Regions from separate parts of the Trichocoleus sp. FACHB-262 genome, predicted to be linked through region 2. Evidence: riboswitches for the same ligand, from Rfam matches in the RefSeq annotation. Region 2 holds a riboswitch; the other holds the start of a gene.

Region 1 (16,308 bases), on a different contig from region 2:
CGAATCTTTCCAGCGATTTCTAGCAATTCTCCTTTAATATCGGGCTTCTCGCCCTCTTGAATCGGTTCACCCAGCGATCGCGCTAGCGATACATTGCCGCGACCATCCGTAATTGCCACAATCACCACTTGGCCAATATCTCCCGACTGTTGGGCATTCATGCCGACTCGGACTGCTTGGGTTAAACCATGCGCTAAAGGAGAACCGCCCCCGCAAGGCATGCGATCGAGCCGTTTGCGGGCAGCGGCGATCGAGCGAGTAGGAGGTAGGAGCACTTCTGCCTGTTCGCCTCGGAAGGGGATCAGGGCAATTTGATCACGGTTTTGGTAGGCTTCGGTCAATAATTGCAAGACAGCACCTTTAGCCGACTGCATGCGGTTCAGCGCCATCGATCCAGAGGCATCCACGACGAACACAACTAAGGCTCCAGCCTTCCGAGCTAAGCGCTTAGCCCGAATATCGGGTTGCTCCACAATTACCCGACGGTCGGGTTGACGTTGACGACGGGCTTTCTGGTAAGGGGCGGCAGCGCGTAGCGTGGCATCTACTGCAATCCGTCGCACTTGGCCTCTCGGCAACATCGGCTTGATGTAGCGGCCCCGATCTTCCGAGAAGATAATTGTCCGAGCGCCTGACTTACCCTGCCGATTAGCCGCCATCTGGGCAAAGTACAGCACTGAGGGATCAAGAATCACGCCTTCGGGGTCAAAGATAAACTCTTCCGGGACATTGGGCGGTTCTTGCTCTTGCTCTGGTTCGTGCTGCTCGTCTTTTTCTTCCTGCTCGTCCTGGTCTTGCTCAGATTCTTCCTGCGGTTCGTCTTGATTTTGCTGGGGTGGGGGCGGTGGGGGCGCAGGTGGCTCTTCGGGCGGGGTTTGAACGACTGTGGATCGGGGCACAATCACCAGTTCTACAGCTCGCCGCAAATCCTCGGCATTGACGCTGGCTCGACCTTCTAATGCTGCATGAGCCTTGGCGACTCGCACGGCAAACAGTTCTGCTCGGTGGCCTTGCACCCCGCCCCGTAGCGCTTCATTGACGAGGTAGGCAATTTGTTCTGGCTGAATTTGGATATCTTTTAGCCACTCGCGAGCCAAGACAATTTGAGTTTTGAGGCCGTCTAAATCTTCATCGTACTGCTCTAAGAAAGATTGGGGAGAGTTAGCGTACTGAGTAGCTTGGTCTACCGCTTGCACCCGCTCATCAATCCCTAAAACGGCATCCGCAGAGAGGGCGATCGCAATTCTATCCAGCAAGTGCTCTCGTAGCGAACCTTCTTCGGGGTTGTAGGTGGCAATCAGCAACGGCTTGCAAGGGTGCTGGAAACTAATGCCTTCCCGCTCCACTTGGTTGCGTCCTTCGGTCAGGGTGCCTAACAGGAGATTGGCAATTTGGTCATCTAGGAGATTAATTTCATCGACATACATCACGCCACGATGCGCTTCGGCCAACAATCCGGGCTGAAAAACGGTTTCCCCACGCTTGATTGACTGGCTGACATCAACCGAACCGAGCAAGCGGTCTTCAGTCACACCTAGCGGAATCTGGATAAAGGGTGAAGGAACGACTTCGGTGAAGGGGAGCGGCTGACCCCCAATTACAGGCATTTGACCATTGGCGGCTTCAAGCAGCAGTTGGTCATCCCACTCGCGGGGATTGTTGGGGTCGCAGTTGCAAGCGGAGCCTTTGACGATTTCAATGGGGGGTAACAGGGCGTGAATTGCCCGCGCCATAACTGACTTGGCGGTGCCGCGACGACCTGCAATCACTACGCCACCCAAGCCAGGGTCAATGGCAGCTAGTAACAACGCCATCTTGATGGCTTCTTGGCCCACAACAGCGGCGAGAGGAAAAGCAGTAATCGACGGGTTAGTCAGCGCAGGCATGGTTTCGATCAATAGCGAGTCCAGTGTTTCAGCATAACAAGGAACCGGGGCCAGAACTCACGCGATCGCTCTTGATCCTCGACGGAAATTTTGTCTAAATGCTCTCAAATTACTATAAATAAAAAGCGTGGTAGGAATTACTAAACCTAGAGTTAGGGGGTTAATTCTTAATAGAATTACTCGTTCTTAATTGTAGAAAAATTAGTTTTATATTTAGTTGACTGTAGCTTTTACTACTATCTTAATTAACCTCTAACTGAGTCCTGAAAGTCGCTCTTAGCCCTGGAAGTCAATGATTTAGTAACAATTTTTTGCTTCCATCTCAAGAATGATTGCCGATCGCAAAAACTAGTGATAGACTGCTGGGAATTCAATAAGTAAGTTAGCCTAATCCAGCGTCTAAAAGTGCGATCGCTTTATTTAAAGCCGGAAGCTTTAGAGTTAAGAACTGGAGCGGAGGAACCAAAATTTGGGGCTTATCTTGAGCAAGCTTTATTTCTAAAAAGCAGCCAGGGGGGACATCTCTCAGTCCTAGCCCGTCAGCTAACTCCGTCGGCATTGGGAGGAGACTGAAGATCAGCATTTTTTAATCTGATCTTGTCAGTGTCCTTGGTTGGTATAGCGACGACTTACTTGTACCTGCCTCGACTCTGAGATAAATTCATGCTTCAGCTCAATCTTGCTGCAATCGCGGTTGCAGGACAGGTAGCTTGGCAACGAGCTAAACCACTTTTAATTCGAGATACAGTTCTACTCCCCGCGCTCGGCTTTTTAGGCATTATCTTGCTGTGGTGGTTGGCAGCCATCTTTAATCCTGACTTAATGCCGACACCGCCAGAAGCTTTAGTCGCTAATTTGGATTACATTCTGCATCCATTTTATCGGCGCGGTCCAGGTGACCTGGGCATTGGTTGGTTACTGCTGGCTAGCCTACGCCGAGTGATTTTAGGGTTTTTCTTGTCAGCGATCGTAGCGATCCCCGTTGGCTTTTTAGTAGGAATGTCTAAGCCAGCGATGATGGCGCTCAATCCGGTGATTCAAATCTTCAAACCTGTTTCGCCACTGGCTTGGTTACCGATCGCCTTAGCTATCTTTAACTTGGCTGATCCTTCTGCTATTTTCGTAATTTTTATTACCTCTTTATGGCCGACCATTATTAATACGGCACTGGGTGTTTCTAGTGTGTCTCAAGACTACATTGATGTGGCACGAGTCCTAGAAATGCCTCGTTGGCGGCGGATTACTAAAATCATTTGGCCTGCCAGTCTACCCTATATTTTTACTGGCCTACGGATCAGTTTGGGGATTGCTTGGTTAGTGATTGTGGCTGTGGAGATGCTAACAGGTGGCGTGGGGATTGGCTTTTTTGTCTGGGATGAGTGGAACCGCTTGAACTTGAATTCAGTCTTCCTCGCGATTTTGGTCATTGGTGTCACAGGATTGCTGCTCGACTACGCCGTTAACAAGGTAGAACAACTGGTCACCCATCGCACTAAACAGGGCACTAATTTCTAAGCCTGCGCCAATTCCCCAAGCACTTAACCATTTTCCCCAGAATTGGGGGCTAGGGGGCGATTTGAGTAGTGAACAGCAGTCATCAAATAGCCTCTGACCTAATCGCTAAACACTTTTTCGACTATGAGCGATACATTTGAGCATCAATGGACCCGACGAGATTTTCTTAAGGGGATGGGATCTGCTGCGATAGGCACAACTCTTGCCTCCTGTGCCGTTAGTGGCGATCGCAGTGCCAAAGGTTTAACCGAAGAAGCTTTAGCTATCAAACAGGTAGTCAGACCAGAAGAGTTAGAGAAGCCTAATCTCACGGTGGGCTATGTGCCCGTGAATGACTGCGCGCCGTTTGCGATCGCCTGGAAAAAAGGCTTTTTCCGGAAGTATGGTCTCAACGTAAAACTCAACCGAGAAGCCAGTTGGGCAACTTCTCGCGATGGCATCATATTTGGCCGTACCGATGCCGCTCCCGTGGTTTCTGGAGCCGTAACTAACGCCCGGATTGGCGCTGAGGGAGCCAGACATGCGCCGCTTTGTGCCGCGATGACGATTCATCGCCACGGAAACGCCATGACCATGAATCGCAAAATGTGGGATGCAGGCATTCGGCCCTGGCGAGACTACAACGGTGACCTAGAAGCCTTTGGCCGTGACTTCAGAAACTATTTTGAGAATCAACCCTCCGAGCAGCGGGTTTGGGCAGTGGTGCTCAGTTCTGCCATTTATGAATACTTTGTCCGCTATCTGGCCGCTGCCGCAGGAATAGACCCGCTAAAGGAATTTCGCGTCATCATTATTCCACCACCGCAAATGGTGAGCAATGTGCGGATTGGAGCTATGCAAGCCTACATGGTGGCGGAGCCGTGGAATAGCCGTGCCATTAGCCCCTTGGGTAAAGGAAAGGAGGGCGTTGGATTTACCTTTGCTCAGGGAAAGGAGATCTGGTTGGGACATCCCGATCGCTTGTTGGGTGTGATGGAATCGTTCATCAACGAAAATCCCAAAACCTACAGATCTTTAGTCAAAGCCATGATTGAGGCTTGCCAGTATTGCAGCAAACCGGAAAATCGGGCTGAAGTTGCTCAACTCATTTCCGAGCGATCGTTTACGGGAGCGAAACCCAAATTCACCCGTCCTGCAATCATTGGGGAGTATAACTACGGCGGCTTTGATGGCAAAGAGCGGATTGATCGTTCACTCGATACCACGATTTTCTTTGATATCCCTGACAACATCCCCAAGCAACCCAACGAACACTCTACCTTCCCGTGGCGATCGCGTAGTATTTGGCTGATGACACAGGCAGCGCGTTGGGGACAAATCAAAGAATTTCCTAAGAACGCCGAAGAACTGGCCACCCAAGGTTGGCGAGCTGATTTATATCGTGAGATTGCTGCTGAAATGGGGATCGCCTCTCCCCAAGAAGATTACAAAGTCGAGTCACCGGAAGTATTTATTGATAAGAAGGGATTTGACCCCAGCGATCCCGTGGGTTATCTCAACAGTTTTGCTATTCGCGCTAACGCACCCCAACGATTTTTCCTCTCTTAAGGTTTTGTTCCTTACCTCGTAGCCGCTTCGGAGTTAATCATGGTCAAATCCACTAGCCAGTTTGCTGAGTCTGATAGTCGCACCCCAACTCATCCGGGTGGTTTCTTGGTAATTGAGAACTTGGTCAAAGCTTATCCCACAGCGGGTGGGGGCGAGTCTGTCGTTTTAGATGGTATTGACTTGACCATTGGTGAAAATGAATTCATCTCTGTCATTGGTCACTCGGGTTGCGGTAAATCAACCTTGTTGAAGATTGTTGCGGGTTTAGAAACGGCCAGTGGTGGGTCTGTTAGGCTAGAAGGCAGAGAAATCCGCAAGCCAGGAGCCGAGCGGATGATGGTATTCCAACACTACTCTTTGTTGCCGTGGCTGACAGTCCGGGAAAACATTCGCTTAGCAGTAGATGAGGTGCTAAAGCGCGTCCCTGCTCGTGAGAAACAGCAGATCGTCAATGAACATTTGGCGATGGTGAATCTTACTGCTGCCGCCGACAAATATCCAGACGAAATTTCGGGTGGGATGAAGCAACGAGTCGGGATTGCGCGGGCGCTCGCGATTCGGCCCAAGATGCTGCTGATGGATGAACCGTTTGGGGCGCTGGATGCCTTGACGCGAGGCAAGTTGCAACGGCAAGTGCTGGATATTTGGGAGAACCAACGGCAGGCCGTAATGATGATTACCCACGATGTCGATGAGGCGCTTTATATGTCCGATCGCATCGTCATGATGACCAATGGCCCTGCGGCCAAGATTGGTGAAATTTTAGAGGTCCCCTTTCCTCATCCCCGCGATCGCGCTGCAATGCGTAACTCTCGCGAGTATTTTGACCTCCGGAATTATGTGTTGAACTTCCTCGATCACTACTTCACTCAAGATTAGAGCAGGAGTTGAATTAGCTATGTTTACGATTGGCGATTCCGTACGACATCAAATGACTGGGCAGTTGGGCAAATTGGTGGGCTATGGTCATCAAATCTCGGAGCAAGGCGCTTATCTACCCACGCTACAAGTCCTAATGACCGATGAACTAGCGCTGACCCATCACCACGAAGTCCTCGAAGACCTCACCTCTGCCTGGATAGTCCAGCCACTTACTCGCTGTGGAGAGACAATTCCTGGGGCAGCATCCCTTCAGCAGGTTTAACCTCTAGCGGCAAAGTCACCGTGAAGGTGGAGCCAACTCCCACTTGAGAGGCCAACTCGACCTCACCTTGCAGCAGTTTAACTAATCGCGCCACGATCGCCAGTCCTAAGCCTGTACTATTCGACAGATAGGACTGGTTATTGGGCATGACTCGAAAATAGGGATCAAAAACCTGAGTTTGATTGTCAGGCTCAATCCCAACTCCTGTATCGCTAATCGCGATCGCCCAAGTTTGGTTAGGTTGGGTTTCACAGGTGATATGAATCGAGCCTGTTTCGGTGTAGCGAATGGCGTTACTAAGCAGATTCATCAACACCTGCTGCAAGCGTAAAGCGTCAGTAACGACTTCTTCAGGAGCGCGATCGCAGTCAACTACCAACTGCAACTCTTTGCTGCGGGCTAAAGGTTCAACAATTTCTATAGTCTGCTGAATAATCCCTCGTATTTGAATCGGTGCTAGGTGCAGCTTCATCCTGCCAGCATCGTACCGAGAAATTTCTAAAGCATCGTTAATCAAGTGGAGCAACTGCCGACCGCTGCGGAGAATGCGCTCAATGTGCTCCAACTCTTGATAGTTATCTTTATCTTCTTCGGGCTGTCGGTGTTTACGCAAAAATAGATCCGAGTAGCCAATGATGGAAGTTAACGGAGTCTTGAGTTCATGGGCTAGGTGCGACAAATTCTCTTTGCTGGCCCGCACTAAACGAGTTAACTCTTGATTGGTGAGTTTCAGTTGCGTCTGTAGCTGCTCTAGTTCTTTCAGCCGTCCGTGGGTATAGCTCTTAAAACAACGAGCGATCGCTTCATCAATTACCGTGTCAATCAAGCGCACAGCTCGCAGTAGTTCTTTGGGGGAGCTTTGCAGCAATCCTGGCTCTAAAGTTTCAAAGATTACGGTGCGTAGTAGACGGTACTCACGGGCGATTTCGGCTGGGTCAAATCCTTGCTCGGCACGAACGATGCCATGTTCTAAACTGCTTTCGACTAGCTTTTGTAGGTCTCCTTCTCCATCATTCGACAAAATGCTAGCCATTGCCTGCAAAACTTTGGGGAAGCTATTGCGCAGGGCTTTGTAAGTCAGCTCCTGAGCAATTTCGATTTGGCTATCCTGCCGTACAGCACTCACCCAATTTTGCTCAATGATCTCTATCTTGTCGGTCAGTAGTTGCCCAAAGTCCACCATATTGCTGCTTGCCGTTTGGCTGCGATCGCCTGCTGATTAGAAGTAGCTTAACCAGCCCGCCTTGACTCTCGCCTCGTACGAGGGAAAGAATTTTGCTGCCTTTGATTGGCTACCTCTTCAGCATTAAAGCTTACCTGACCAAGCTGGTAAGGCCGATAGACGGATTGGCGGCTGAAATATGTTGCGGAAAAACGACGGTGAAGGTAGAGCCTACATGCAACTCCGACACCAGTTGAATTTGACCCTGCAACAACTGCACCAATCGCGCCACGATCGCTAAGCCTAGGCCAGTACTCTCGGGCAATACCGAGGGGGAATGATCGTTGACTCGAAAGTAAGGATCAAAGACTCGTACTTGGTCTTCAGAACTAATGCCTAGCCCTGTATCAGCGATCGCGATCGACCAGCGTTGATCGGGTAAGCTGTGACACTGGACATGGACTGTCCCTGTATCGGTATAACGAATCGCGTTACTAATCAGGTTGGTAATGACCTGCTGCAAACGGAGAGGATCGGTTGCGATCTTGGCAGGAGCCGCATCGTAATCAATGTCTAGGGTCAGTCCTTTAGCTAGCGCTACGGGTTCTAGCATTTCCATCACACTATTGACGACTAAGCGCACATCAATTTCAGTCAGCTGAAGCTGCATGTTGCCTGCTTCGTAACGCGACAGCTCTAAAACATTATTGATCAAGCGCAATAGGCCGCGGCCATGCCGTAGCACCCGCTCAATATTCTCGATACTCGGAAAGTTATCTTTTACTTCAAATTGTTGCCGCTGCTGCTGACGCAAAAAGAGTTCTGAGTAGCCAATGATGGAATTGAGTGGCGTTTTGAGTTCGTGGGCTAATAAAGAAAGATTCTCTTGGCTGGTGCGGACTAAACGGGTTAACTCTTGATTGGTGAGGGCAAGCTGGCTTTGCAGTTGGTCCAGTTCTCGGAGTCGTTCTTCTACATAACTCTTGAAGCATTGAGCGATCGCCTCATCCACCACCACGTCAATCAGCCGAAACGCTCGAATGATGGCGGCTGGCTCTGCCTGTAGTAACTCAGTCTGTAATGCTGTGAAAATTTCTGAGCGCAACAGGCGATATTCCCGCGCAATTTCTCTGGGGTCAAATCCTTGCTCCGCCCGCCAAATCCCATGATTAAGACTGGCAGCTACTAGCTCCTGCACATTACTGTCCTGAGATTCACAAAGTACAGTAGCCATTGCGGCCAAGACGTGAGGAATATGATTGCGAATCGCTGTCGGAGAGAGATCATCTGCACTTTCAATGTGCTGATCTTGATGCACTGCTTCTACCCACTGCTCAACTATGGCCTCAGTCTTCTCAACCAGGATTCGCCCAAAATCTTTCATCGTAAGAATCCGGAGGAGTGGTAGAAAAATCTTCTCTCTCTGGTATGAAGCCAGTCTAACGATTACCCATCTATTCCGCTAGTCGTAGAAACCGGAGTGGGAGTGCAGTATTGCTGCATGGCGGCGATATTGTTGATATTTGTCGCTTCAGAGCATCACTTCATCAATGCGATCGAGGTTTACTAACCAATCTGTCACCGCAGGAGCTTCTGGATCACTAGAGTGACGCTGACAGCGGCCCGAAAACTGGCAATCGTCACAGCGTTCTATGGCTACGTTCACTTGGGGAAACGGTTCACCCTGCTGATATTGTTCAAGCCAGTCTGTAAGTTGCTGTAGCAGTTGCGTCAACTCTTGCCGTGTCTGCTCATGCCAGGTGGAACTGTAGGGGAAGGTGAGGCTTTGAGGTAACGGAGCCTTCGTTGGGTCATCCTGAGCTTGCACGAACCAGTAAGTCAAAGAAATTTGTTCTGGTAAATAGGCACTAGTTTCTGCCAGCACAAATGGATATAGACGAGTTTGCCAATTGTGCGCGAGCCAATTTTGCTGCGGCGGACGAGGGTAAGTTTTCCAGTCTAGAATTCTGGCTTGTTGCTTCTCCAACATGACCAAGTCATAAATCACCGTGATTGGATAGCCTTGTACACTGCAAGTCCGACGGTGCTCGCTTTGTCGCCAAGTAGTATCTGAAGGAGTAGCCAGCCCGACAATTTCTGGAACTGCGGCTAGCAAGGTACTGACACAGTGCTGCATCTGAGCATCTTCTGCCATGAGGGCGTCGATGGGTAATCCCAGTTCCCGCTGCTGCATTAATAAGTGGAAGCGGCTGCCCCATGCCTGATGGGCTTGTTGTTCTGGGGTGGAGGGTGAGCCGAGTTGCTCTAGATAAATATGTTGAAACTTCCGGGGACAACTCTCTAGCAGGTTCAATTGCCCCTGAGACAGCCGCAACTTAGGCTCGGCGCTGTCGGCGATCGCCCCGTTAACCGCAACATTATTGGCAATGTCTAAGTTAGTGTCCCAATGGCTCTGCATGATTACTCTCGCACTTTGGTCAAGACGAAAACGCTTCCTTCATTGCCCCGCCCAATGCGTAAGTCGGCATCGAGATAAGTAATATCTAGCCAGCCTTGCTGATCTCGGTCGGCAATACTAAAGTCGACCGCGAAGAATTTTTCTCCAGACTCCAGCCGTTGCACAAATTGAGATGGCCACTGATAGCCGAGCAGCCGCTGCAAACCCAACACAGAGCGCTCAAACTTTACCTCGACTCGTCGCTCTGAAACTGCTTGGAAGCGGGCCGCAACACTGACCAACCCTTCTAAGTAGGGCAAGCCATGCACTTCTGCTAAGTTATAGATCTTGGCTTCGCTAGCCCGAATGTATTGGTAGATCTGCCCCAACTTCAGCAAAGGAAATTGATCAATATTGAGTAGACCTCGACTAGTTGTGTAGAGTAAACGCCAATTGCCGTCTAAAAGATCACTGGCTTCCGTCGGTCGTGGGGTAGGATTGCGGTCTTCCAATTGAGCGATCGCTGCTAATATAGCCAGTTGATCACGCTCTGTGGCGAGCAAACCTCGATTCTTCCCTGCGATCGCTTCTAATAATTCTGCCTTGCCTAACATCGGAGCTGACCTCTACTAGCTGGTCTGATCTTGATCGTGTTACAGCAACTTGATAAGTGTTAGAGCAACTTTACAAATCTTTTGAGGCCTTTCTTGACTTCAACCCAAATATCCGCTAGAGATGTCTTCACGAAATTCACCACTCGGTGGTAGACTCTGGGCATCTCCGTTCGTCAGAATAAAAAAGTAGCTACTCTAGGCCGAACCTTAGCATGTACAACCCTTCTTTGCGGCAGCACGCTCGCAGCGAACGCGCTCCCATCATTCCATTACAGCAAGAGTCTTCAATTTTAGACTGGCTGGAGGCAAATGGTCGTCTGTTGGCTCGCGATAGTCAAGATTTCGACTACTCCGATAATGAGGAGGAAATCGCCGAACTTATGGCGGTCGATGATGGCACCTATGACACCGATGACGATGACGACGATGCCCTCGATCTCGATGAATAGAGCGAGTTGGTATCGCTCTAAGTTTGGCAATCGCCCAAATGGGTAAAATTTTGTCCTGAATTTCCAAAGATCAGCTCGAAATCTTTGGCATGTGTGGTGTGAAGTGAGATGACAATCCAGTGGACGCAAAACTATTTTCTGACCGATCCATCAAGCTGACTGGGACGATGCTGCTGCTAGCGCTGTGGACAGGACTGAGCTTTGCCGCCTCAGCGCTAGATTGGTTTGCCAACCGTCCCCTCTGGCAAGGGCTTTCGTTGACTTTGCCGTTGTGGATTTGTGGCCTAGTAACCGCCGCATTAGGTTACTGGGCTGTACCCTTGCTCCGGGCGCTGAAAACCGGGCAATTTATTCGAGAAGACGGACCCCAAGGCCACTTAAAGAAAGCAGGTACCCCAACGATGGGTGGCATTTTCTTTGTGCCTGCGGCGGTAGCGATCGCGCTGCTCTGGTCTGGATTTAATGCCAATGTAGTAGCAGTCTCAGCCCTGACGCTCGGCTACGGTTTCATCGGTTGGCTAGACGACTGGCAAGTATTACGCCGCAAGTCCAATAAAGGCATCTCGCCCCGAATGAAGCTCGCCCTGCAAGTCATGTTTGGCGGGCTGTTCTGTCTTTGGCTGATGCTGACTCAAGGTGAAAGCATTACCACGGTGGCTCTTCCCTTTGGACTGGCACTGCCTTTAGGATTGCTATTCTGGCCCTTGGCTTGGTTTGTGTTGGTGTCGGAAAGTAATGCTACCAACCTCACCGATGGTCTTGATGGCCTGGCAGGCGGCACTGGAGCGATCGCTCTCTTAGGGTTAGGTGCTTTGGTCGCGCCGACTCATCCCGAATTAATGTTGTTTTGTGGTTGCCTCAGTGGTGGCTGTCTCGGCTTCTTAATGCATAACCGGAACCCCGCTCGCGTCTTCATGGGAGACACGGGTTCCTTGGCGTTAGGGGGAGCCTTAGCTGCGATCGCTCTAATCACCAATACTCTGTGGGCACTGCTAATTCTCGGAGGCCTCTTCCTAGCGGAAACCCTATCAGTAATCGCGCAAGTCAGCTATTTCAAGGCGACTAAAGGCCCTGATGGAGTCGGCAAGCGCCTCTTCAAAATGGCCCCTCTACATCACCATCTAGAGCTTTCCGGTTGGTCAGAAAACCAAATTGTGTCACGATTTTACCTAACAGGGGGATGTTTGGTTCTAGTGTGTCTACTGCTTCACCTCTTTGTTTAAGCGTCTCCTAAAACTGGATTAAATCTAAAAGTTCGGACTTCTTGCCAGGGGTTCGAATTTTTTTAGTGCCAGCTCGATTCCTTAAAACGAGTGAGAGATAGTACGAAGAGGAGTTAAACCATTCGAGCCAGTAACCTAAAGATTAAGTAAACTGCTGGTTGGATCTAGCCACTCCAAAGCCCATAGCGTTTATGGTTGGGAGCATCTAAGCAATTTCCCCCTGCACTTAGGGTTTATGATGCAATACGCACCTTCCCGCCCCCAATTTGAAGTTTTTCAAGTTTCTGGTCATCTCAATGGAGTCAATGCCACTGATTTGCAGAACCAGTTGAAGCATAAAGTTGCTTCGACCCCTGCACAGGACATATTAGTGGACATGGCTCAAGTAGATTCTCTAGACAGTTCTGGACTAATGGTGCTGGTTGGAGCGCTTAGCTTTGCCCAGCGTTTGGGCCGTCAGCTAGTTCTCTGCTCAATTTCACCTTCGGTCCGCATCATTTTTGAGCTGACTCAGCTCGACAAAGTTTTTCCGATTTTTGATAATCAAGCTGCCTTTGAAACGACATTGCCCTAAATTTAGGGTGCATTTGCCTCACGCAGTTGGTTGTGGCTTATGGCGTGACTCAACTGAGTCAGTCACAGCTTAAGCTTGCATCCGTCTAACTTCTTCATTGGCTTCTAGCTGAAATCTTAAGTTTTGGTTGTATTCTTCGACGTGCTTCAGTTCTGCTAACTTACGCAAAATCGTTTTAGTAAAGTTCTCGGCATCGGGGAGCTGGTCAGCAATTTGCGCCGTCTCCACTTCAATCTCAATCATCTTGATCATGCGTGAGTACTCACTAACCAGCCGCTGGTTATTACTCATCTGCTTACTCAAGATGCCCACGGCACTTGTGGTGCGACGAATCCGGTTGGCATAAAGCTTGTCATCAAACTGCAACATTTTACGCTTGAGCGAGTCCAGTTGGCTGATCAGCGCCTGGTTAGCAGCAGACTCATGCTTTAGTTCGCCCAAACGCTGCTCTAAGCTGTATTTCTGAGTAAGGAGTTTCTGGTCGGCGAGTAAGCGTGACTCTTCCTGCACATTCATTTGCAGCGGAGGACTTGTTAGCTGAGCCGTATGAGCAAGCTTCGCGTAGAGTAAAAGACTAGCTGCACTCAGCATTGATAGCAGGAAGATATTGGCCCCAGTCAACAGCAAAGACAAAAACACAGTGGCGGAGACGGTGCCACGAGTGGCCACTAAATAACCAGGGCTAGGCACAGGTGAAGGTAAAAGATAATCGCTCCCTGTCGTATGGTTGGTAATTGCGATTAACTTTTTCAAGACATAGCCTTGGGTGGTATAGAGCAGCGAAATCATATCGCCCCGACGCACCGGAATCCCATCCTCTGCTCCTGGAACGGAAAACTTCAAGACTTGAAGACTTCTGCTTGGCGTAATAATGCGGAATTCATAGTGCCGTTTATAGAACCTAGGCAGCTTAGCGGTGAGGTAAAGCAGCACCTCTCGCATAGAACTCCGTTGAGAGAGCTTGCCGTAAACCACACCATATTTGCGTTGGCAGGAGGTGCATCTCAACTGAGGAATGCTGTCATAGTTGAGAGTACCCAGGGGTGTCAGACACGATGGGCATTGAATTGACCGTTTCATAAAGAGGGGGCTCTGACAGAGCCAAGTTTCAAGCTTGCCTGAATAGAAACAGTGCTACATGCGAGCAGCACGTCAGTAGATCGATTCTAGTGCTTGGGTTTAAAAGTGGGTGGGAGAATTTGCAAGTAGAAGAATTTGTAACAGAAGCCGCGATCGCCCCTATAAATTGCCCTATAAATGGCTCCATAAGATTGCCCCATAAATCGCCTAGATCGATCGTCTAACTAGATGCCTAACTAGATCGCCCCAGTCACAGGAAAAGTTTTTTATAAAGAATATTAGATGCGGAATGACTCTATTGAGTCATGTGGTATTCAACAACGCTATCCTGACCATTCAAGCTTTTGTCTCGGTGTAAAGGTCTATGTTTGAGCCTTAGTTGAGGCTTAGTCAATGCCCCTGTTCTACCCTCTAGGATCACCCTTATGCCTCCCTCTTTGCAGACCAGTACCACCCCCACTGCTGAACAACTAGCCCAAACGAAGCAAGCGATCGCCGCTTACGTTGCCACTATTGATGCCAACCCAGATCGTCGTTCGGGTGCCTACCCCTACTACCTCTTTCACGAACCTGGGCAAACTGTTCATGGCACTATCCTGATGTTTCATGGTTTCAGTGCAAAACCCCATCAAATGTGGCGCTTGGCTGAATACTTATTCCAGAATAGGTTCAATGTTTATCAAGCAACCCTAGCCGGTCATGCCTTTGCGCTGCCCAACAAATATTGGCCCCAAGTTGATCTCAAGCCTGAGCTTGCCGAACCTTTACGCCGGAAAGTTCAGCAAGACCCCGTTTTACAAAACTATTTTGCTAATCTATCGGCTAACCCCAGCGATCGCCGCCCCAGCGCGACCCAACGTATCGCTTTACTAGCAAGGTTGCTAGCCATTGAGCCTCGCCTGCTAGATATTATGCAAGCTATTACTCGGCCAGATGATCCTGACTTTGAGCGCTACTTTATCTCCTCTCACCTCGATTACCTGAGCGAAGCAAAAGCTCGATTGGCTGAATTGGATGCGCTCCCAGGCCCAGTTTATACGGTGGGTTTGTCAGTTGGGGGTGCTGTCGCTCTAGGTCTTGCTGCGACTCGTCCCGATCGCATCGATCGCGTTGTGGCTTATGCCCCTCTCCTCAAAGTTGATGGAGAAGAACATCGGCAATATGTAAATATGGCAGGTCCGCTGGATATCAAAGAACTAGGTTGGGACCCTAATCTGCAATTCCCCGTGGGAGCGCTAACGGCAGCCGATCGCTTTGGTAGCTCCTTTGTCCTGAACCCCAAGCAAACTCGTACCTTACAAAATATTCCTACCTTCTTAGTGCTGACTGAGAACGAGGATGCGGCTGATGTGAAGACGAATCAAACTTTCTTTCAGGAAATCGGTGGTAATCACCAAGGGCATTACTCTTACTTATACCCAGCGCAAGACTTAGTGCCTCACCCAATGGTGGACCCCACTGAGGTAAGCCAGAATATGAGTAATCGTTTCTGGCAAAGTCTTTACCAGGAGACATTCCGTTTCCTGACGCAGGGTAAGGTGAACTTAGATAATATGAGTAATCTAGAACAAGCGGCTGATCTGCCTCTCGTACCCGCTGTTCAATAGACTAGATTAATCTGCGTAACTACACAGGGCCACACAGCGCCTACTCGACTAACTCTATTTTGATGGCATACTTCCTTGGCTAAATAGCTGAGGAAGTTTTGTTGATTGAGCTTACAGTTTTAGCTAGAGGTGTCTGAATTATTTAGTAGATAACAAGGTGCTTAAGGTCGAAAAGCTGTACCTGAGCTGGTAAAAAACGCGATCGCCCTAAATTGCAAACTCAGCTCATTGACAAAAGGTATAGTAGGCTACAAAATAATTGCGCGTATCAACAAAAATAGACGAAGGTTAATTTTGCTAACCTTTCGTTGTCTTGTTATTCGATGTATAAAATTTTTTGATAGCAGAAGCAGCCTAAAAGGCATGACAACTTATGTTTTAATCAACTAAAGTGAAGAAGTGTATCGGCTTGTAGCCCTCAGGTAACCTTTATGACAGGTGTTGTACCCGCAAGTTTGCATCTCTACGAGTTATATCGGAGTCAAACAGGGCTTTCCGTTCCATCTTCATCAGGGCTGACAGTATTTTGCGACTTTGACGGTCCCATCATTGATGTTTCAGAGCGCTACTACAGCACCTACCAACTAGGACTCGCCGACACTCAAGCGACTTACCAAGTTCAAGGAATTACCTTACCCATTCAGCTGCTAAGTAAAGAACAGTTCTGGCAGATGAAACAAGATCGAGTGCCAGATGTAGAGATCGCAATGCGCTCTGGACTCGTTCAGCAATCACAAATTGATGTGTTTTTACAGCGAGTTGGCCAAATCGTAAATCAGCCGACCCTGCTTCAGAAGGATCGGTTGCAGCCAGGAGTGCGCTGGGCGCTCAAACTACTGCATACAAAAGGTATCAGGCTGGTTTTAGTGACGCTACGATGCCAACAGCAAGCGACTCAGATCTTGCAAGAATATGGTTTGGCAGATTTGTTTAGCGGTATTTATGGCGCTGATAACGACCAAGCGGCTTACCAAAACTACGCTGACTACAAAACTCAGCTTTTAGTCAACGCTGCGCTGGAGCAAGGGTTGCGTGGTGACTTGGCTCAGTCATCCTGGATGATTGGAGATACCGAGGCCGATGTTTTGGCTGGCCAAGCGTTAGAAAT
Region 2 (16,308 bases):
CAGCGATCGCGAATATCCGCACTAGTTTCACGCCGAATCCCTAGGTTGTAGTAAGTGACGTTGTAGTTATTATGAATAGCCGCAGCGCAGATTCTACCCGTCCAACCTAGGCATTCTGGGTCGCCAGTGCCATTGACGAAGGAGTCTCCGACAAAACAAATTCGGATATCCGCTTGATCGGACATGATTATGAAAGGAAGTCTAAGCTTTGGGTAAAACGGTCAGGCCACAGGTTTTCTCAAAACTAGAAAGTAACAATAAATACAGATTTTCTTAATTGTGAGGATGTTTTTTGACAGGGTGGGAACTATAGAAACACATCCTGACTTCAGTGGTCACTGAGCTATGTTGTCTGATTCTATACCTAATGTCGTAGTTAAGGCCTCTGGAAAAGTTCCGCTCAGGACAGTTCTGATAGTTCCATTCATCCTACAGATTTTTGTAGCGGTGGGGCTGACAGGGTACTTATCACTGCGAAACGGACAAAAGGCGGTGAATGAGTTGGCAACCCGTTTAGAAACAGAGGTAAGTAATCGCGTCAATCAGCACCTCGATAACTATGCAGCCACCACTCGGTATCTGACTCAAATCGATGGCGAACAAATTGATCTAGGTTTGCTGAATCCAGCAGACGCTGATCGCTTGTCGCAATTTTTCTCTAAACAGGTAAAAATTTATAACGTTGGCTACATTCTGTACGGTTCTAAAACAGGAGAATTTATCGCCTCTGGTTACTATCGCGAGTCTTCAATTCCGAAGCATGGCAACCCCGATATCAGTCTAGTTTTGCCAAAGCGCTACGGCAGCACAGACCTGTATAACTATGCGACGAATGACCAGGGTCAACCAGTCCAATCCTTTCCGGGCACTAAAGATTACCAATATCAAAAAGAAGGTTGGTATGCCAAAGGCGTTGAAACGGGTAAGCCAGGATGGAGTGAAATTTACCAATGGGAAACTAACTCGTATCCCCTGTCGATCGCGACCAGTCGTCCGATTTATGACAAAACGGGCCAGCTGATTGGTAGTGTTGGCGTAGAGCAGCGGTTATCTCAAATTGGAGATTTCCTACGACAAATCCAAGTCAGCCAGTCCAGCAAAATTTTTATTTTGGAGCGTGATGGCTTTTTGGTTGCGAGTTCTAGCGATCGCCCTGTCTTCTCCGTGGTGAATGAGAAGCCGCAAAGACTAAGAGGTGTAGAAAGCCCGGACACTCTCATTCAAGCCACCTCTAAATATTTAGGTAATCGCTTTGGTGACCTGAAAACAATTCAAAATCAGCATCAGCTAGACTTCCGAGTAAACGGCCAGCGTCAGTTTGTCCAAGTGAACCGTTGGCAGGATGAGTGGGGCTTAGATTGGCTCGTCGTGGTTGCTATGCCCGAATCAGATTTCATGGGCCAAATCAATGCCAATACTATCAACACGATTTGGCTTTGCCTTGGTGCGTTGGGGTTGGCTACGCTCCTAGGGATCTATACCTCTCGCTGGATCACCCGACCGATTTTGCGACTCAGTCAAGCTTCAGAGGCGATCGCCCAGGGTGAACTTGACCAAAAAATCGAGGTTTCTGGAGTCAAAGAACTTACTGTTCTGGCTCAATCTTTCAATCGCATGGCCCAACAACTACGAGACTCCTTTACAGCGCTAGAAAACACCAACCAAGCCCTAGAACAGCGGGTGGAAGAACGCACCGCAGAACTTAAAAATGCCAAAGAAGTCGCCGATAGCGCCAACAAAGCCAAGAGCGAGTTCCTCACCAACATGAGCCACGAGCTACGCACTCCCCTCAATGGCATTCTCGGCTACACCCAAATCCTCCAGCGCACCGAATCCATGACCGATAAGGGGCGTAAAGGCATCAGCATCATTCATCAGTGTGGCTCTCACTTGTTGATGCTAATCAACGACATCCTTGATTTAGCCAAAATTGAAGCTCGAAAAATGGATTTGAGTCATAGCGAATTCCATTTTCCGTCCTTCCTCCAAGGCATTGCCGAAATTTGTCGGATTCGGGCAGAGCAAAAACAGATCGCCTTTGTCTATCAGCCAGATGTAGAGTTGCCAACTGGGATTCGAGCTGATGAAAAGCGACTACGCCAAGTACTGATCAACCTGCTGGGAAATGCCATCAAGTTTACTGATAGCGGCAAGGTGACTTTTCGGGTGGAAGTGCAAGCCATACCAGGAACCAATAGCCAGAAGGCCAAACTCGAGACAGATGCCTCTCCTTGGCGAATTCGCTTCCTCGTAGAAGACACAGGCGTAGGGATGACGCCAGAGCAAGTGAAGAAAATCTTCCTACCCTTCGAGCAAGTGGGAGATATTAGGAAACAATCTGAAGGAACTGGGCTAGGCTTGGCAATCAGCCAAAAAATTGTGGGATTGATGGGTAGCAGCCTGGAAGTACAAAGCAACTTTGGCCGAGGCAGCAAATTTTGGTTCGATGCAGATCTGCCCGAAGCTAAAAATTGGGCTGTTGCTTCTAGGACAGCTCAGCAAGGCACGATTGTAGGTTATCAGGGAGCCAGACGCAAAATCCTAGTTATTGACGATCGCTGGGAAAATCGTTCTGTTTTAGCGAGTCTACTAGAACCAATCGGTTTCGAGGTGATTGAAGCAAACAATGGCCAAGAAGGATTAGATACAGCAGTTGCTATACGTCCTGACCTGATCGTCACCGACTTAGTTATGCCAGTCATGGATGGCTTTGAAATGCTGAGACATTTACGGCAGCTCTCTCAGTTCAGAAATACGGCTGTGATTGCTTCTTCCGCGAGTGCTTTTGAGACGGATGAATATAGAAGCGTGACAGCGGGTGCCAATGAATTTTTACCCAAGCCGATTCAGACTGAAACCTTATTGCAATGGATACAACACTACCTAGAACTGGAATGGATTTATGACCATAAGCTGGAGCAGCTAGGTGCAACCGTCGATCCAGCGGAGAGTATAGATTCAACCTGGAAACTCCCAGCCGCAGAAGAATTGCAACACTTACACCAACTGTTAGCGATGGGAGATCTGGACGGCATTGTAGAGACAGCTCAGCGACTAGAACAGGCCGATTCTCAACTGGTTCCCTTTGCCCGCAAAGTAGCGGAGCTAGCTGAAGGCTGTGAACTAAACGCACTCACGACTTTGCTCAAGCAGTTTCTGCCAGAGTGATGCCCCAGACTGCTGACTTAAATTCATTTTGCCGCTTTAACAGCTTCACTTTTAACAAACACTGCTTATCAGCTATGTATGACCAATCGACCGGATTCATTTTGATTGTGGATGACAACTCCACCAACTTGTCGGTGTTGTCTCAAGCACTCAAACAAGTAGGTCTAAAAGTGCGGGTAGCAATGGATGGAGTCAGCGCCATTAATATTGCTCAGCAACAATTACCCGAACTCATTTTGCTAGATATTCAAATGCCAGGGATAGATGGCTTTGAAACTTGTACTCGCTTGAAAGCTGATCCGTCTACCCAAGCGATTCCCGTAATTTTTATGACGGCTCTGGCGGATAGTGAGAGCAAAGTGAAGGGCCTGTCATTAGGGGCAGTAGACTACATCACCAAACCCTTTGAAGAGCAGGAGGTGATGGCTAGGGTCAATACTCATTTACAACTGCGGCAACTGACGAAAGCTTTAGAAGAAAAAAATGCTCAACTTCAGCACTCGACAGAAGTGCTAGAAGCGCGGGTAACAGAGCGAACTGCTGAACTCTCTAATGCTTTACAAGATTTGCAACGTTCCCAAGTGCAACTGGTGCAGAGCGAAAAAATGTCTGCCTTGGGGCAACTAGTCGCGGGCATTGCTCACGAACTGAACAATCCCATTGGCTGTATTGTCAGCAACTTGGCACCAGCGTTTGAGTATGTCACTGAGATCACGAAGGTTATTGAGTTTTATCAGCAGGCTTGTCCTGAAGCGGCTTTGCAGTTGAAGCAAACCTTAGGCGATATTGACGTTGAGTTTGCATTAGAGGATTTGCCAAAGCTGCTCCATTCTATGAAGTTGAGTACAGAGAGAATTAAAGACATCTCAATTTCTTTGAGAACTTTTTCTCGCTCGGATGCCACCGTGAAAATGCGAGCTGATTTACATGATGGCTTAGAGAGCACCTTAACGATTTTGCGCCACCGGTTGAAGGCTGGGAGTGTGCGAGTAGCGGGTAAGGAGCATCACCGTCCTGCCATTGAGGTGGTTAAGCACTATGGGGAGTTACCTCCGGTGGAATGTTATTTAGGGCTACTCAACCAAGTGTTTATGAACATTCTGGCTAATGCAATTGATGCTTTGGAGGAAGCGCTGCCCGCTACACCTCAGATCTTGATTCAAACCGTTTTAGTTAATCAGCAGATTGTTGTTTATATTTCTGACAACGGAGTGGGGATGCCGCCAGAGTTGCAGCCAAGAGCTTTTCAGACATTCTTCACGACCAAAGCCGTGGGTAAAGGTACAGGCTTAGGGTTGTCGATCGCTCGGCAAATTGTGGAAGAAAAACACGCAGGCCATTTGAGTTTCACCTCTGAACCCGGTCAAGGAACGAAGTTTGCGATCGCCTTGCCCCTCAGTTGAAACCAAGCTTTTGCTCCTCAGTCAATCCTGGGAGTAATGGGTTTACCTATTAGCAGAGCGGTTGGGTGTTGAGTTGAGCGTCACGCGATCGCCGTAGTTTAATAGGGTGTCGATGGTGTCTAGGCGGTGCTCCCAAGCGTCTACTTGGTAACGATGCTCTAAGGCGTATAGATTCATCCAACTGCTAAATTGAGCCCGGAAGTTAGTCAATTCTCGTTTGGCAGTTTTTAAGCGATCGCGTCCGGGACGTTCGGCTAGGGCTTGGAGCGCTTGGTCTAAGGCTTTTGATTGATTTTGCCAACGGCTTAAAGCAGGTTCCCGCATCCAAAGTTGCTTTTGCCCTTGAAGGAAATTCCACTCACGTTGCAGAGCTGTGTAACGTACCGCTGCCGCCGCAAAAGGTTGACGATAAGGGACAGGCTCTTTGGGGGTTCGTTGAATGGGTCCTTGAGTTTTTTGAAAGATGGTTTGCAAGCGATCGTTGAAATTCTCAGCCGCAAATAGAGCATAACCTCCAGAGGGCAAGTCTCGTAGCGCCTGAATCTGATCGATCGCCACCGCTTCGGGCAGGTTCAACAGCCGGATTCCTGGCATGATCAAGGTGGAATTGAGCTTGCTGGAAGTTAGGTAAGGCTGGACTAGGCGTTGGAACCGATTGGTATCCATTGCATACGCCATCGGCACGACCAAATCAATATCTCCCCGCTCTGCCCAAGTTTCCCAATGCTGTTGCAGCTTCTGGATGCGTTCGTGCTGCGGTAGGGGAAACACCGCGACTGACATGACCAAATTAGGTTTTGCTCGACGTAATTGCTGTGAGGTTTCGGCTACAAAGCTGTCGATTTGTTGGGTGCGGAAGCTAGTCCAGCGCTGCCACAGGTTGCGATCGCTAGGAGAGATTTTGAGGGGGTCAACGCCGGCAAATTGCTGAAATTGCTGACGAGCGGCTTTGCCATAACCGTAAGTGCGACCAGCCGCTGGATCTTGGAAAGGATAGCGAATGTAGTCTAACTGAATGCCATCAACTTGATAGCGGCTGGCAATCTCGTTGAGAAGTTGCTGCAAATAACGCCGTACTTCAGGATTAGCTGGATCAAGAAATGGTTTCTCTTGGCCCGCTGGGATGATGCGACCCCGGTTGTCGTAGTTGGCCCAGTCTGGATGGGCTGAAATGACTGGCCCTGGGTAATCCTTAGGAAGATTTAGCAGCAAGTTGTGGCGCTCGTTGCCAGCAGCAAAGGCCCAAACCCAGGCGTGGAGCTCCATGCCTCTAGCATGAGCCAGCTTGACGGCAGCGGCTAGCGGGTCCCAGCCACGGGTGAGCGGGTTCTGTTGTGGTGCCACTTGGCTGGGATAAATGGTATAGCCTGCATTAACGGTTTCAAAGAAAACTGTGTTAATGCCCGATGCTGCCAAGCGATCGAATAAAGCTGCGAGTCCTTGCTCGGAGCCCGCTCGGACAATGGTGCCTCGGTCCAGCCATATAGCACGAATTTCCGGTTGAGCCCGTAACCGTTCAGTCGGATAGTTATCCCAAAGGAATCGTCGAGTTTGAATCCACTGGCTACGAGCTTTGCGGTAATCTCCTTGTGCTACTAATTGAGAAAATTTTTGCAGCCCTTGGCGAGCCGTGGCTACAACTTGAACCGGGTCAGAGAAAGCAGCCGTGGCTGACGTTTCAGTAGGCGTAGCGGCGACAAACTCCTTGCTGCTGGCAACTAAACTGGATGCAGTTGTGTTATTGGGTGTGGAGATTGAGCTAGCTGTCTGAGCAGAGCTGTTAGCGGCATTGGCAGTGAGGAGAGCGCTTGCCACTCTGCCGATCAAATTCTCTAGCTCTTGGCGCATTGCGATCGCTTCGAGCGTGGCGATGGGGAGTGCCCCAGGCTCAACTTCTATGCCTGGAGGCGCTACCTGCTCGGCAGGGTCGTTGCCAGACTGGGTAGGTGCCTGACGCAACGCTGTGGAACCGGTTGGCGGTGTAGAGCTGAGAGGAAGGCTGAGGGTGCTGGTACCTACCGTGGGTTTTGGGGCTGTGCTGTTAGTTGAAGTCGCGGGCGGTGGCGCTGCTGCGATAGGAACTGTAACAACTGGCACCTCACCATAGCGGCTCAAAGCGGCCCGGAGCCAAGTGCCATCAAACTCAGCAGAGCCCGAGGAACGCCGACCCCAATTCCAACCAAAGAAAGTGGATCGCTCCGTGGTCACGATTGCCGGTGGGTTGTCACTGGGCGCTCCAGTGGCAGTGACAGCAGGATTAACGCCTGTAGCACTTTTCCAAGTCGCAATCGTTTGGCTGCTGAGGCTAGAGGGCATAATCACACCTCCCCAGAGGCCACTGGCCGCTTGGCCTTTGCGTGCCCAAGACTGGGGTTGCCTCGTGATGGTTTGCAAACCCGTGGGTTCTGAAAGAGGGTAGGCCCAGTAAGCCCCCAAGAGCGATCGCAAAGCTTGGCGGACTCCTAAAGGCGACAACCGACCGACCGGGCCACTAACGACCACCCGTCCGCCTCGACTCATCCACTCTTCTAAGGCGATCGCTTGCGCTTCTGTAACTGTTTCCACATTGGGTAGAAATAGCACGCTGATGCCGTTGAGGTCAGCGGCTCGCTGTACTTGTTGGAAATCAATTACCCGATAACCGACTTTAGCGGCTTGCAGCCGAGTGGTAATACTTTCCCAGTCAGCCGCATTATCTGAGCTGCGTGCCACTCCTAGAGATACCCGTTCGGCAACTGCTGGGGAGAGCAACACGAGACATTGCAGCAACAAGCCTAAACAAACACTAGTCGCTAGCCGACTCTTGCTCATCAGATTCAAAAGTAAACGAGTTGAACGAGTTGAGCGCCTTTGATGCATCACTAGATCGGCAACATCCAAAATAACTGACTGAGAGCGAAGCGATCGCTGGAACCAAGGCCACAGCTTCTGTTACAGATTGCTATGAAAACCACGCATGCGAAAAAACCAGCTCCTAAAGCGGATATCGCAGCCACAGGCACCTTCCCGCAGCTATTGCCAGGGAGAAACTGGAGCTTTCTAGGAGTAAGACTTTAAGACTTATTTCAATTTGAAGGGTTCCCTAAATAGGCCCAAAAGCTCAACGATCTCTGCACCCCTGCCCGATTAAATTCTGTGTAGAGCTTTACCCCGCTGTTTATCCTACCCTTGCTAGTTCCTGAGTGCAAACCGTGGCACGCTCAACTAGACCTCGATATCAAACACTCAGGGTTGCAGCATCTCCTAACTCAACCGCCTCATTGACCGATATCAAACACTCAGGGTTGCAGTATCTCCTACTCAACCGCCTCATTGACTGGGAAGCGATCGATTAACTGGATAGCTCGGTAGGCATTCTGGCGCAGCGAATTTGGCAGATGTGGGACATGGGGAATTTGCGAAAGGAAATCTAAAGTCCGCCGCAAAATCCGTACTACGTCTCCTTCGTCCAAACTGGTGTTTTCTCCCAGTTCTGCCCATTCCACTCCCAAAGCCCACTGCTCGACTAAAGCAATTAGCTCGTCTTCTAGCCAAACGGGTAAAGCCACTTGATGCCGTCGTTGCACCTGGAATAACTGCCGTCGTAAGCCCCGTAAGCCACCCAGCGCTTCTTCAACTGCCGAGGAAGCTTGGTAGCGAGTCCAACTGTCAGGACGCGAGACCTCTGTGACCAAAGCAGCACAAGCGGCAGCCAAATGGTGCGGGTCCAGATCATCGAGTTCTCCTGACATCAGGGAGATGCCCAGCCATAACTCGTTATCGCCGCGAATGGCTGCTGCTGCTTGACCCAGAACAGTCGGAGTTAAGCCATCTAAGCCGCCAAACGTCTGCAAAATCTCAATCAAGTGAACAAACTCTTCCCAATGCTGGTGGGATAGCTGCTCTAACTTGGCTTGGCGTTGAGCAATATCTTCCTGCAAATTCTGGACTCGGCGCTGCCGCTTTAAGAGCGTGGCAGAATTGCCCCATTGATGTAGGGGATGTGCCTCTAGTTGGGTTTGCACCGCTTGCAGCCGTTCGAGTTGGGCTTGGACTTCTGGGGCAGTTTCGAGGAGCGAAGGCACAGGAGGAATTTGCCGGGCGATCGCTCCTGTTTCTTCGCTGCCTTTGCGGCATTGTCCTGGTTTCAGCGGCATGTCAGCGGGAGGGATGAGGCTGTCTACCGCCTTAATACGAGGAATCTCCGCTCGCAAGCTGACGACATCTCCTACCGCTACGACATACCAGCGATTATCTTGACCCAAGCAAACCAGATAAGGAAATTGGCCCGAACCTGGAGTTTTCATTACCAGAGCCGCTGGGATTGGCTCGGCGGTAGGGACGTTCTCTCCCTTCAGCCCCAGTACGGTGCCCGCGATCGCAAATGAGAGCGCTACAGCAATGTCACCCGACTGCATCTCTTGGGCTTGGTGCTGCAAAATTTTCAGGAGGCGGCGTTCTTCTTTCAGGCGCTCTTGCAGCTTTTCGTAACTAGAAAATAGTTGTGGATCAACCAGCTCAAGCTGGGCTTGAAGTTGCTCAAGCTCTTTAGTCAGATCAGCGATCGCCTGTTGTTGGGGCCGCAAAGACAGCGTGGCGAGATATTGCCCAAAACTGCGCTCAACCAGCTCTTGCGCTTCTTCTAAGGTGTGAGTTTGCAGCAAGTTTAGGACCATGCCATAGCTGGGAGTAAATTGGCTGATCAACGGATCAGCTCCGACTGTGGCTAAGTATGCGGCTTCTTTGGCCCCCTCAAAGGGAGTTTGCACCGTGACGACATGCCCTAACTCATCCATTCCTCGTCGGCCCGCTCGACCCGACATCTGGAGAAATTCTGAGGGATTGAGGAGGCGATGTCCCAAATCGGTGCGCTTGGAGAGGCTAGAAACCACTGTGGTCCGGGCAGGCATGTTGATGCCAGCGGCCAAGGTTTCGGTGGCAAAGACCACCTTGATCAGCCCTTGCTGAAAGAGTTCTTCAACTAAGCCTTTCCAGGCAGGCAAAATTCCAGCGTGGTGGGCGGCAATACCCCGGTAGAGCGGCTCAATCTGCCCAGCCCGCCCAGCGTCAGGGTGTCGCATCAAAAACTCATCAATCAGGTGTTTCAGCTTTGCCGCTTCCGCCTCGTTGACCAAGGATAAATGCTCAACTTGGGTAATGGCGCGATCGCAATTACGACGGCTAAAGATGAAATAGATAGCTGGAAGCATATCCCGTTGCTGCAACTGGCTGACCACATAAGCCAGCCCAGGCTCGTCTTCCCGCTTGCGTTGGCCTCGGCCTCCTTTAGGTTTGAGGCGGGCGTTGATCTTTTTTTGATCTTGGCTGAGGAGAGGAAATAAGCCTTTGGGGTTACAGAAGTGAAAGCGTAAAGGAACAGGGCGGAAATCTGAATAGATCAGCTCTGTGGGGCCGTGAACTCGACCAATCCAATCCGTGAGCTGATCGCTGTTGGCAACAGTGGCTGACAGCGCGACTAGCTGCACATCCGGTGGGCAGTAAATAATCGATTCTTCCCAGACGGTGCCCCGTTGGCGATCGTTCATGTAGTGGCATTCATCTAAAACCACCGCTTCTACACCAACCATTGAGGTGCCAACTTCACCGATCGGGGTGCCGTAAAGCATGTTTCGGAAGATTTCGGTCGTCATGACCAAAATGGGTGCTTCTCGGTTGATCGATACATCCCCTGTCAGCAGCCCAACTTGCTCAGGGCCAAAGCGATCGCGAAAATCCCGTAACTTCTGATTGGATAACGCTTTGAGCGGAGTCGTGTAGAACACTCGTCGCCCCTGAGCCAGAGCGCGATAGATGGCATACTCGCCAATTAACGTTTTGCCTGACCCCGTTGGCGCACAGACTACGACCGATCGCCCTGCATTCAGAGCCGCGATCGCTTGATACTGAAACGCATCTAATTCAAAGGGAAACAGCTCTCGTAAATTTAGTTCTGGCAGAGTAGAGGAAACGTTCACGCACTAAGTTCCAATCAGGTTGAGATCTATACTCAAGAGGCAAAATTTCGCGAGAAATTGGCCTACAATTCATCTTTTCAATTGTAAACCGCAGCTACTAAAGCTGTTTGCTAAGATCGACCTCGTCACCTTACGAGGAGGTTGAGCCAAGTCGGTTATTGCATTCAAGAATCTTAATAATTGATTGTGATTAAAGCTTGACTATTCTTCAGCTTAATCTAGGGCAAATCAGACCGCGATCGCCACTTCATACATACATTTCTGGCGAATAGCAACCGAGGATACAGCGGCAAATATCTGATTGATCGTAAACTTGGCTACTGCTTTTAGGTAGATGACCATGCGGTTTAACGTGAGCTATATTGTCTCAAGGATGAAGGGTTCAATCAACCTCGGATAAGGAATTCCTCATACAACCGTGTTGGTGAAGGATTTCTTAACGTTATTTAAATCACATCTGAGCACAATCTTTGCCCTGAAATAGAACCGTCTTTTGATGGCATTTCTTACATCAAAAAGGCGTTCATTAAAACATTCAGTGGGTAGCCTAATCCGGATTAATAGGCATCAAGGTGAAAACTTGAATGCTGTTTCATCTGGAACGGAGGAACCGATTTTTGGGGCTAATCTCAAAGATTAATTTGAGAGAGACACCTTCCAGTCTTAGCCCGTCAGCTAACTCCGTCGGCAGTGGGAGGAGTACCTAGGACGCAGGCTTTTGATAGCAACGGTCATTGCGGTCTCCTAGCAGATATCAGATTCCCCTAAGAGATTTCTCTCAGAGTTAATGATGTCTGTTTCCTGGCCCACCTCTCGAAACAAGTAGTCTGGAGAGGTTTTTATCGTGAATATTATGCCAATGTTGGTGCGGCTACAGGGCGCACTGGGTTCAACTGACTTAATCGAGCAAATTCTGCTGTTGCCTCAGCGGCCCAAGGGCGATCGCTCTTCCGGTAAACTGCATTTACCAGGTCAGGCTCGGCGGGCTACTAAACGGCACCTCCAGGCTAACCGTCCAGAAGCAGCGTCTGGAGCTGATGCCGAAATTAATTTGGTGGTGGGCTACAATAGCTCCCCGAAGAGCCAGACCGCTTTGGATTTGACCCTGTGGATTGCTCACCAGACTCGTTTAGCGACTCGTCGCCAAGTGACGGTGCAGGTGGTCTATGTCATCAATCCCACTGACTGTCTAGATAGCATTCCCACTACAACCGATTTTCGCCCAGTCAGAACTGGCAAGAAATCTTCTCAGCGTCAAGCGCAGCTATCTAAGGCACTGGTGGCACCTGATACTTATAGTGCGGCCTCTAGCGCAACCTCTAGTGCCACTTCGGAGCGGGAAGGCGCGATCGCAACTCTAGCTGAACCGACCCTAGAAGATGCTGGGCTACCATTTGGCAATTACCCCCTGTGCCAAGTAGACCAATTTGAGCAGGCAGACCGAATTTTGTGGCAAGCCCGCTGTCTAGCTAACGAGTGGCGTGGTTCCCTGAAAACGCACCTACGATTTGGGCAAGTCGCTCAGGAATTGCGGAGTGTGGCTAAAGCAGAATCGGCAGTGCTGTTGTGGTTGGGTTGTGACTCTCCCAAGAACTCCATTGTCCGAACCTTGAGCGCTAATAGCCCTTGTCCCGTCTTGGGCGTACCCTCTTCTCTCCATCCCGATCGCTACTTTGATGCCTAACTCCCGCTTGGGCCTAGAGCAGTTGTCCTTAGAGCCGTGGCAAAATTTCAGGTAATAAATGACCTGGTAGTAGAGATAGCGCTAAGTTCTGGCCTTGCAGACCACACTCGCTGTAAAAAGCCCGTACCGTTTGCAGGACATAGCCTAGCGCTGTTTGGTGAAAATCAGGTTGGTGCTGCCATCCTTGTAATGCTTGCAGATGGTGACGCAGAGACGCTTCTAAATGAGCAGACTTAGCAGGCACCGGAATAGCGCCCGCCTGATCGGTCGCTACTTGGTAGTGGGCTAAACCTAGGTTGTTGTGAGTTGCGAACACGTCAAAGGTCAGTTTAGCGCCAGCACCATTAGGCGTTTGGTTTATTTGTTCAAGAATGGCTAAAGCTGCTTCGTAGGCTGCGATCGCGGACCGTAAAGCTTGTTGTTGGGCTTCTGGTTGTTCTTTGGAACGGCTAGCCAGGTGCCAATAAGCGGTGCCCAAATTGTTTTGAGTCGCTGCATAGGCAGCAGGATTAACTTCTACGGTGCGGTAAATTAAGGCGATGCGGTAGCAACTAATCGCCAAATTGAGAAACTCTTCCGGTTGCTCATGCTGGGCTAAATTCCAATAAGCCGTGCCCAAATTGTTTTGGATCATGGCGTAATGCAACGGCTCCTGCTCTGGGTTGTAGAAGCTGAGTGACTCGGTGTAAGCAACGATGGCTTGCTTCAGATGTAAGGCAGGTTGATGGTGTTGTGCCAAGTGCCAGTAAGCCGTACCCAGGTTATTTTGGGTGGAAGCATACTTCAAAGGTTCTACGTCTGGTTTGCGATGTCGCAACGCTTCCTCGTAAGCTGTGATCGAGCATTGTAGGTTCTCGATCGGCTCCCGGTAGCGAGCTAAATCTCCATAGGCGGCTCCCAAATTATTCTGAATCATGGCGTAGGATTGCGGTTGCTGCTCAGAACTTACATGAGTCAGCGCCAGGTGATAGGCCGCGATGCCTTGCTCTAAATAAGGCAACCGTTGTTTCGGGTTGGGCGGAAACCGGGACAACATCCAGTAGAGATTGCCCAAGTCATTGAGAATATCCGGAACTAAAGCCGAAGACTCTTCTAGGTGAATTAAAGCTTGCTCATAAGCTTGAATGGCGATCGCCAACTGTTGAGGAGAGTTGTGTCCTTGCTCAATGCGATCGCGATAAAAATTACCAAGAGTGCGATAGGTGACAGCCAACCCTGTAGTTTCTGTTTGTTGTTGATGTAACTGCTCTAGATGCCGCAACATCCGCAAAGGCGGAAAGTCCTCCAGAGCAGCCACTAAAGGGGCAGGCAAGGTAGCACTAAGACGAGAGAGAGACGGAACCGGAGCATTGGCTCGTAGCGCTGTTGCCCCTCCAATCTCTTGAATTGCCGCTGTCAGAACTAAATTGACAAGTTCCGGCGCAATTGATGGAAGAGGAGCTTCTGTAGGTGTATTGTCTAACTCTGATGAGTTCGCTGCTGGAGCGGTAATTGATGGGGATTGAGGCTCTGTAGCAGCCGTACGCAGAGGCTGCGGTTCTAAGGCGGGTGATTCTGAGTGAAATCCAGAGCGGGCAGGCAGGCTGTTGGCTGTAACCTGGTTGGTTGGCGCGGCAGCAGTCGGAACGTGAACGCTCCAAGAGGTCGGTGGAGGAGAAGCTGGATTGGCAGTCAGGCGATCGCCTGTACTTTCTGTTGTTCCTGCTGAAGCTGCTGTGGTTTCTAAGTCATCCACCAAATCTCCAAAGGCCAATTCATCAGCCAACAAATCCCGTGCACTAATGGGCACATCTGCGGGTTTCTGATTGGCAGGTGAAACTGGATGATGGCCAACGTCAGAAGCAGAGGCGATCGCTGGCTGGGGACGCTTCGGGGTTGGCTGATGAGTGAGAGCTACTTGGTCTGAGTGACGGCGCTTGGGTTGCTCAGAAACGACTGAAAGTGGCGTGGGTTCTCCGACAAACTCAAACACGCCAGTCCGCCAACCCCAAAACTCAGGGGCAGACTGCTGAATGGCTCGAAACCAAGGATGCGGCACCCACAGCAACAAGCTGGCTTCCAGAGTAGGTAAGCTGCGATCGCACCCTTGTAAATAACTGAGAAACAACCGCTGTACCGCAGCCGATTGTCGCGTCAGTCGCTCAGTCCCCAAGATTTGGAAGCTAGGGGTCGGTGGCTCTGTTCCTGCTCCTTTGGGTAAAGGATGACGAGCTAACCACTGAGTCACCTGAGCGATCGGATTAGGATCGTTGAGATTGAGGTTGAGCGTAACCAGTCGGGGATAATCTGAAGCAAGCCCAGCCTCTTCAGGGTGACGCATGTTTGCCGAGGCAGCGGGATACGCGAGTTCCGCATGGAGCCGAGCCGCCAAGCGATTTCGTAGGGCTAGATCATCGCAGACCGCTACAAAAATTTGACGGCGTAAGTGTAAGCTCAGCGCTCGTTTTAAACGCTGATAACTTTGCCGATTCAAATGTGAACTGGTTTGATTCGGCCCAGTCATTCGGAGCAATGGGGAGTGGCGATCAGCTAGTTGCACCAACAATACCCTTAATCGTGGCGAGGAAATCTGGAGGTATAACACTCTTCAAATTCCTCAAGCTCGATTCAGGACTAAAGCTTGATTTTGACGAACTTTTAATGTAAAGCGATCGCGCTGATCAGCTCACTGCAGCGGAAACCTATAGCAAAAAGCCAGGTTGCTCGAAATAAGCAGTACCTGGCCTATTTTTATATTTTGAAAGTTTAAAGCTGATTTTTTCTAGCCTAGGTTGGATACGGAGAAGGCGACAAAAACGAGCCCACCGACTAAAACCATTCCTAAAGCTCCCAAGATAAGGGAGTTTCTTTGTTGGGATTTAGTGGGTGGTTCTGCTTGATACATCTTCGGCTCAACAGCGAAGTTATTTAAGCGTCCACCTTCCTCGGTCGTATAACGCATGAACAAAACCCTCAGTTTTTGTATTAACTAACTGTAACAAAAATCAGGAAGATACTCTCGCTCCTAAGTTAGAAACTAAAAAATGCTCAAATTTACTTTAGATTTACTGAGTAATGGTGCCCGTGAGGGGTGAGCTAGCGCTAGCGTGGCTTTTCACCGGAATACGACCTGCTAGGTAAGCTAGACGACCTGCCTCTGCTGCTAAGCCCATCGCTCTAGCCATTGCTACCGGATTCTGCGCTTCGGCGATCGCGGTATTAATCAGTAAAGCCGAAGCCCCCATTTCCATTGCTTGGGCGGCTTCACTGGGTGCCCCTAAACCTGCATCTACGACGACAGGCACTTGGGCATTCTCAATAATGATTTGGATATTGGCAGCATTTTTGATGCCCTGCCCAGAGCCAATCGGCGAACCCAAAGGCATCACCGTCGCACATCCTACTTCTTCTAATCGCTTGGCTAGGAGTGGGTCAGCATTGATGTAGGGCAACACGGCAAACCCTTCTTTAACCAATTGCTCAGCTGCTTCTAGAGTGCCGATGGGGTCGGGTAGCAGGTACTTGGTATCTGGAATCACTTCCAATTTGACAAAGTTGTTGTCTTCCTGGCCCAGGAGTTTTGCCATTTCTCGGCCTAAACGGGCAACTCGGATGGCTTCTTCTGCGGTTTTACAGCCTGCGGTGTTGGGCAACATCCAGATTTTGCTCCAGTCCAGTGCTTCAGCTAAACCTTCATGGCCTGGGGCTTTGGTTTGTACTCGTCGCACCGCCACCGTCACAATTTCACAACCACTCGCCACGACACTCTGCTGCATGTCGGCAATGCTGCGATATTTGCCAGTGCCTGTCATCAAGCGAGAGCGAAAGGATCGCCCAGCAATCACTAAGGGGCTATCTAGCGTCGTGATATCGGCTTGAGCTAAGGCAGGAACAGCGTGAGTCAACACAGAATTAGACCTTGGGAGAACGTGGGTAGAAGAGCTAAGAGCAGTAGGAGTTGAGGAAGCTGCCAACGAAGCAGGGGGAGTTGAGGGTTTCGCTTGGTGAAACCGTTGCCAACTAAAATGCCCCAACAGTAGATCGGGTTGTTGGGCGATCGCATCGGCAATCAGTTGAGCGGTAATCGGTGCCAGCAAAATGCCGTTGCGGTAGTGCCCGG

What was found. Region 2 has a riboswitch for cyclic di-AMP ahead of H6F68_RS02885 (universal stress protein). Riboswitches for the same ligand answer to the same signal wherever they lie in the genome.
Region 1: another riboswitch for cyclic di-AMP. It lies ahead of ntrB (nitrate ABC transporter permease); the one in region 2 lies ahead of H6F68_RS02885 (universal stress protein).

Annotation. Positions count from the first base shown of each region.
Region 1 is NZ_JACJPK010000081.1:10,250-26,557, reverse strand. Features, by position in the region: gene bchD (magnesium chelatase ATPase subunit D) at 1-1,886, opposite strand, end outside; cyclic di-AMP (ydaO/yuaA leader) riboswitch at 2,301-2,459, shown strand; gene ntrB (nitrate ABC transporter permease) at 2,550-3,401, shown strand; gene H6F68_RS16455 (ABC transporter substrate-binding protein) at 3,525-4,949, shown strand; gene H6F68_RS16450 (ABC transporter ATP-binding protein) at 4,989-5,828, shown strand; gene H6F68_RS16445 (hypothetical protein) at 5,848-6,093, shown strand; gene H6F68_RS16440 (HAMP domain-containing sensor histidine kinase) at 6,041-7,276, opposite strand; gene H6F68_RS16435 (HAMP domain-containing sensor histidine kinase) at 7,407-8,639, opposite strand; gene H6F68_RS16430 (PD-(D/E)XK nuclease family protein) at 8,787-9,674, opposite strand; gene H6F68_RS16425 (PAP/fibrillin family protein) at 9,677-10,267, opposite strand; gene H6F68_RS16420 (DUF3134 domain-containing protein) at 10,480-10,716, shown strand; gene mraY (phospho-N-acetylmuramoyl-pentapeptide-transferase) at 10,836-11,939, shown strand; gene H6F68_RS16410 (STAS domain-containing protein) at 12,175-12,513, shown strand; gene H6F68_RS16405 (hypothetical protein) at 12,583-13,593, opposite strand; gene H6F68_RS16400 (alpha/beta fold hydrolase) at 14,019-15,200, shown strand; gene H6F68_RS16395 (HAD family hydrolase) at 15,632-16,308, shown strand, end outside.
Region 2 is NZ_JACJPK010000017.1:384,641-400,948, reverse strand. Features, by position in the region: gene H6F68_RS02910 (GDSL-type esterase/lipase family protein) at 1-185, opposite strand, end outside; gene H6F68_RS02905 (hybrid sensor histidine kinase/response regulator) at 346-3,168, shown strand; gene H6F68_RS02900 (response regulator) at 3,243-4,571, shown strand; gene H6F68_RS02895 (family 10 glycosylhydrolase) at 4,614-7,382, opposite strand; gene H6F68_RS02890 (RNA helicase) at 7,868-10,525, opposite strand; cyclic di-AMP (ydaO/yuaA leader) riboswitch at 11,101-11,230, shown strand; gene H6F68_RS02885 (universal stress protein) at 11,379-12,209, shown strand; gene H6F68_RS02880 (tetratricopeptide repeat protein) at 12,238-14,751, opposite strand; gene psb34 (photosystem II assembly protein Psb34) at 14,971-15,150, opposite strand; gene H6F68_RS28820 (thiazole synthase) at 15,254-16,057, opposite strand; partial or broken gene thiO (glycine oxidase ThiO) at 16,295-16,308, opposite strand, start outside.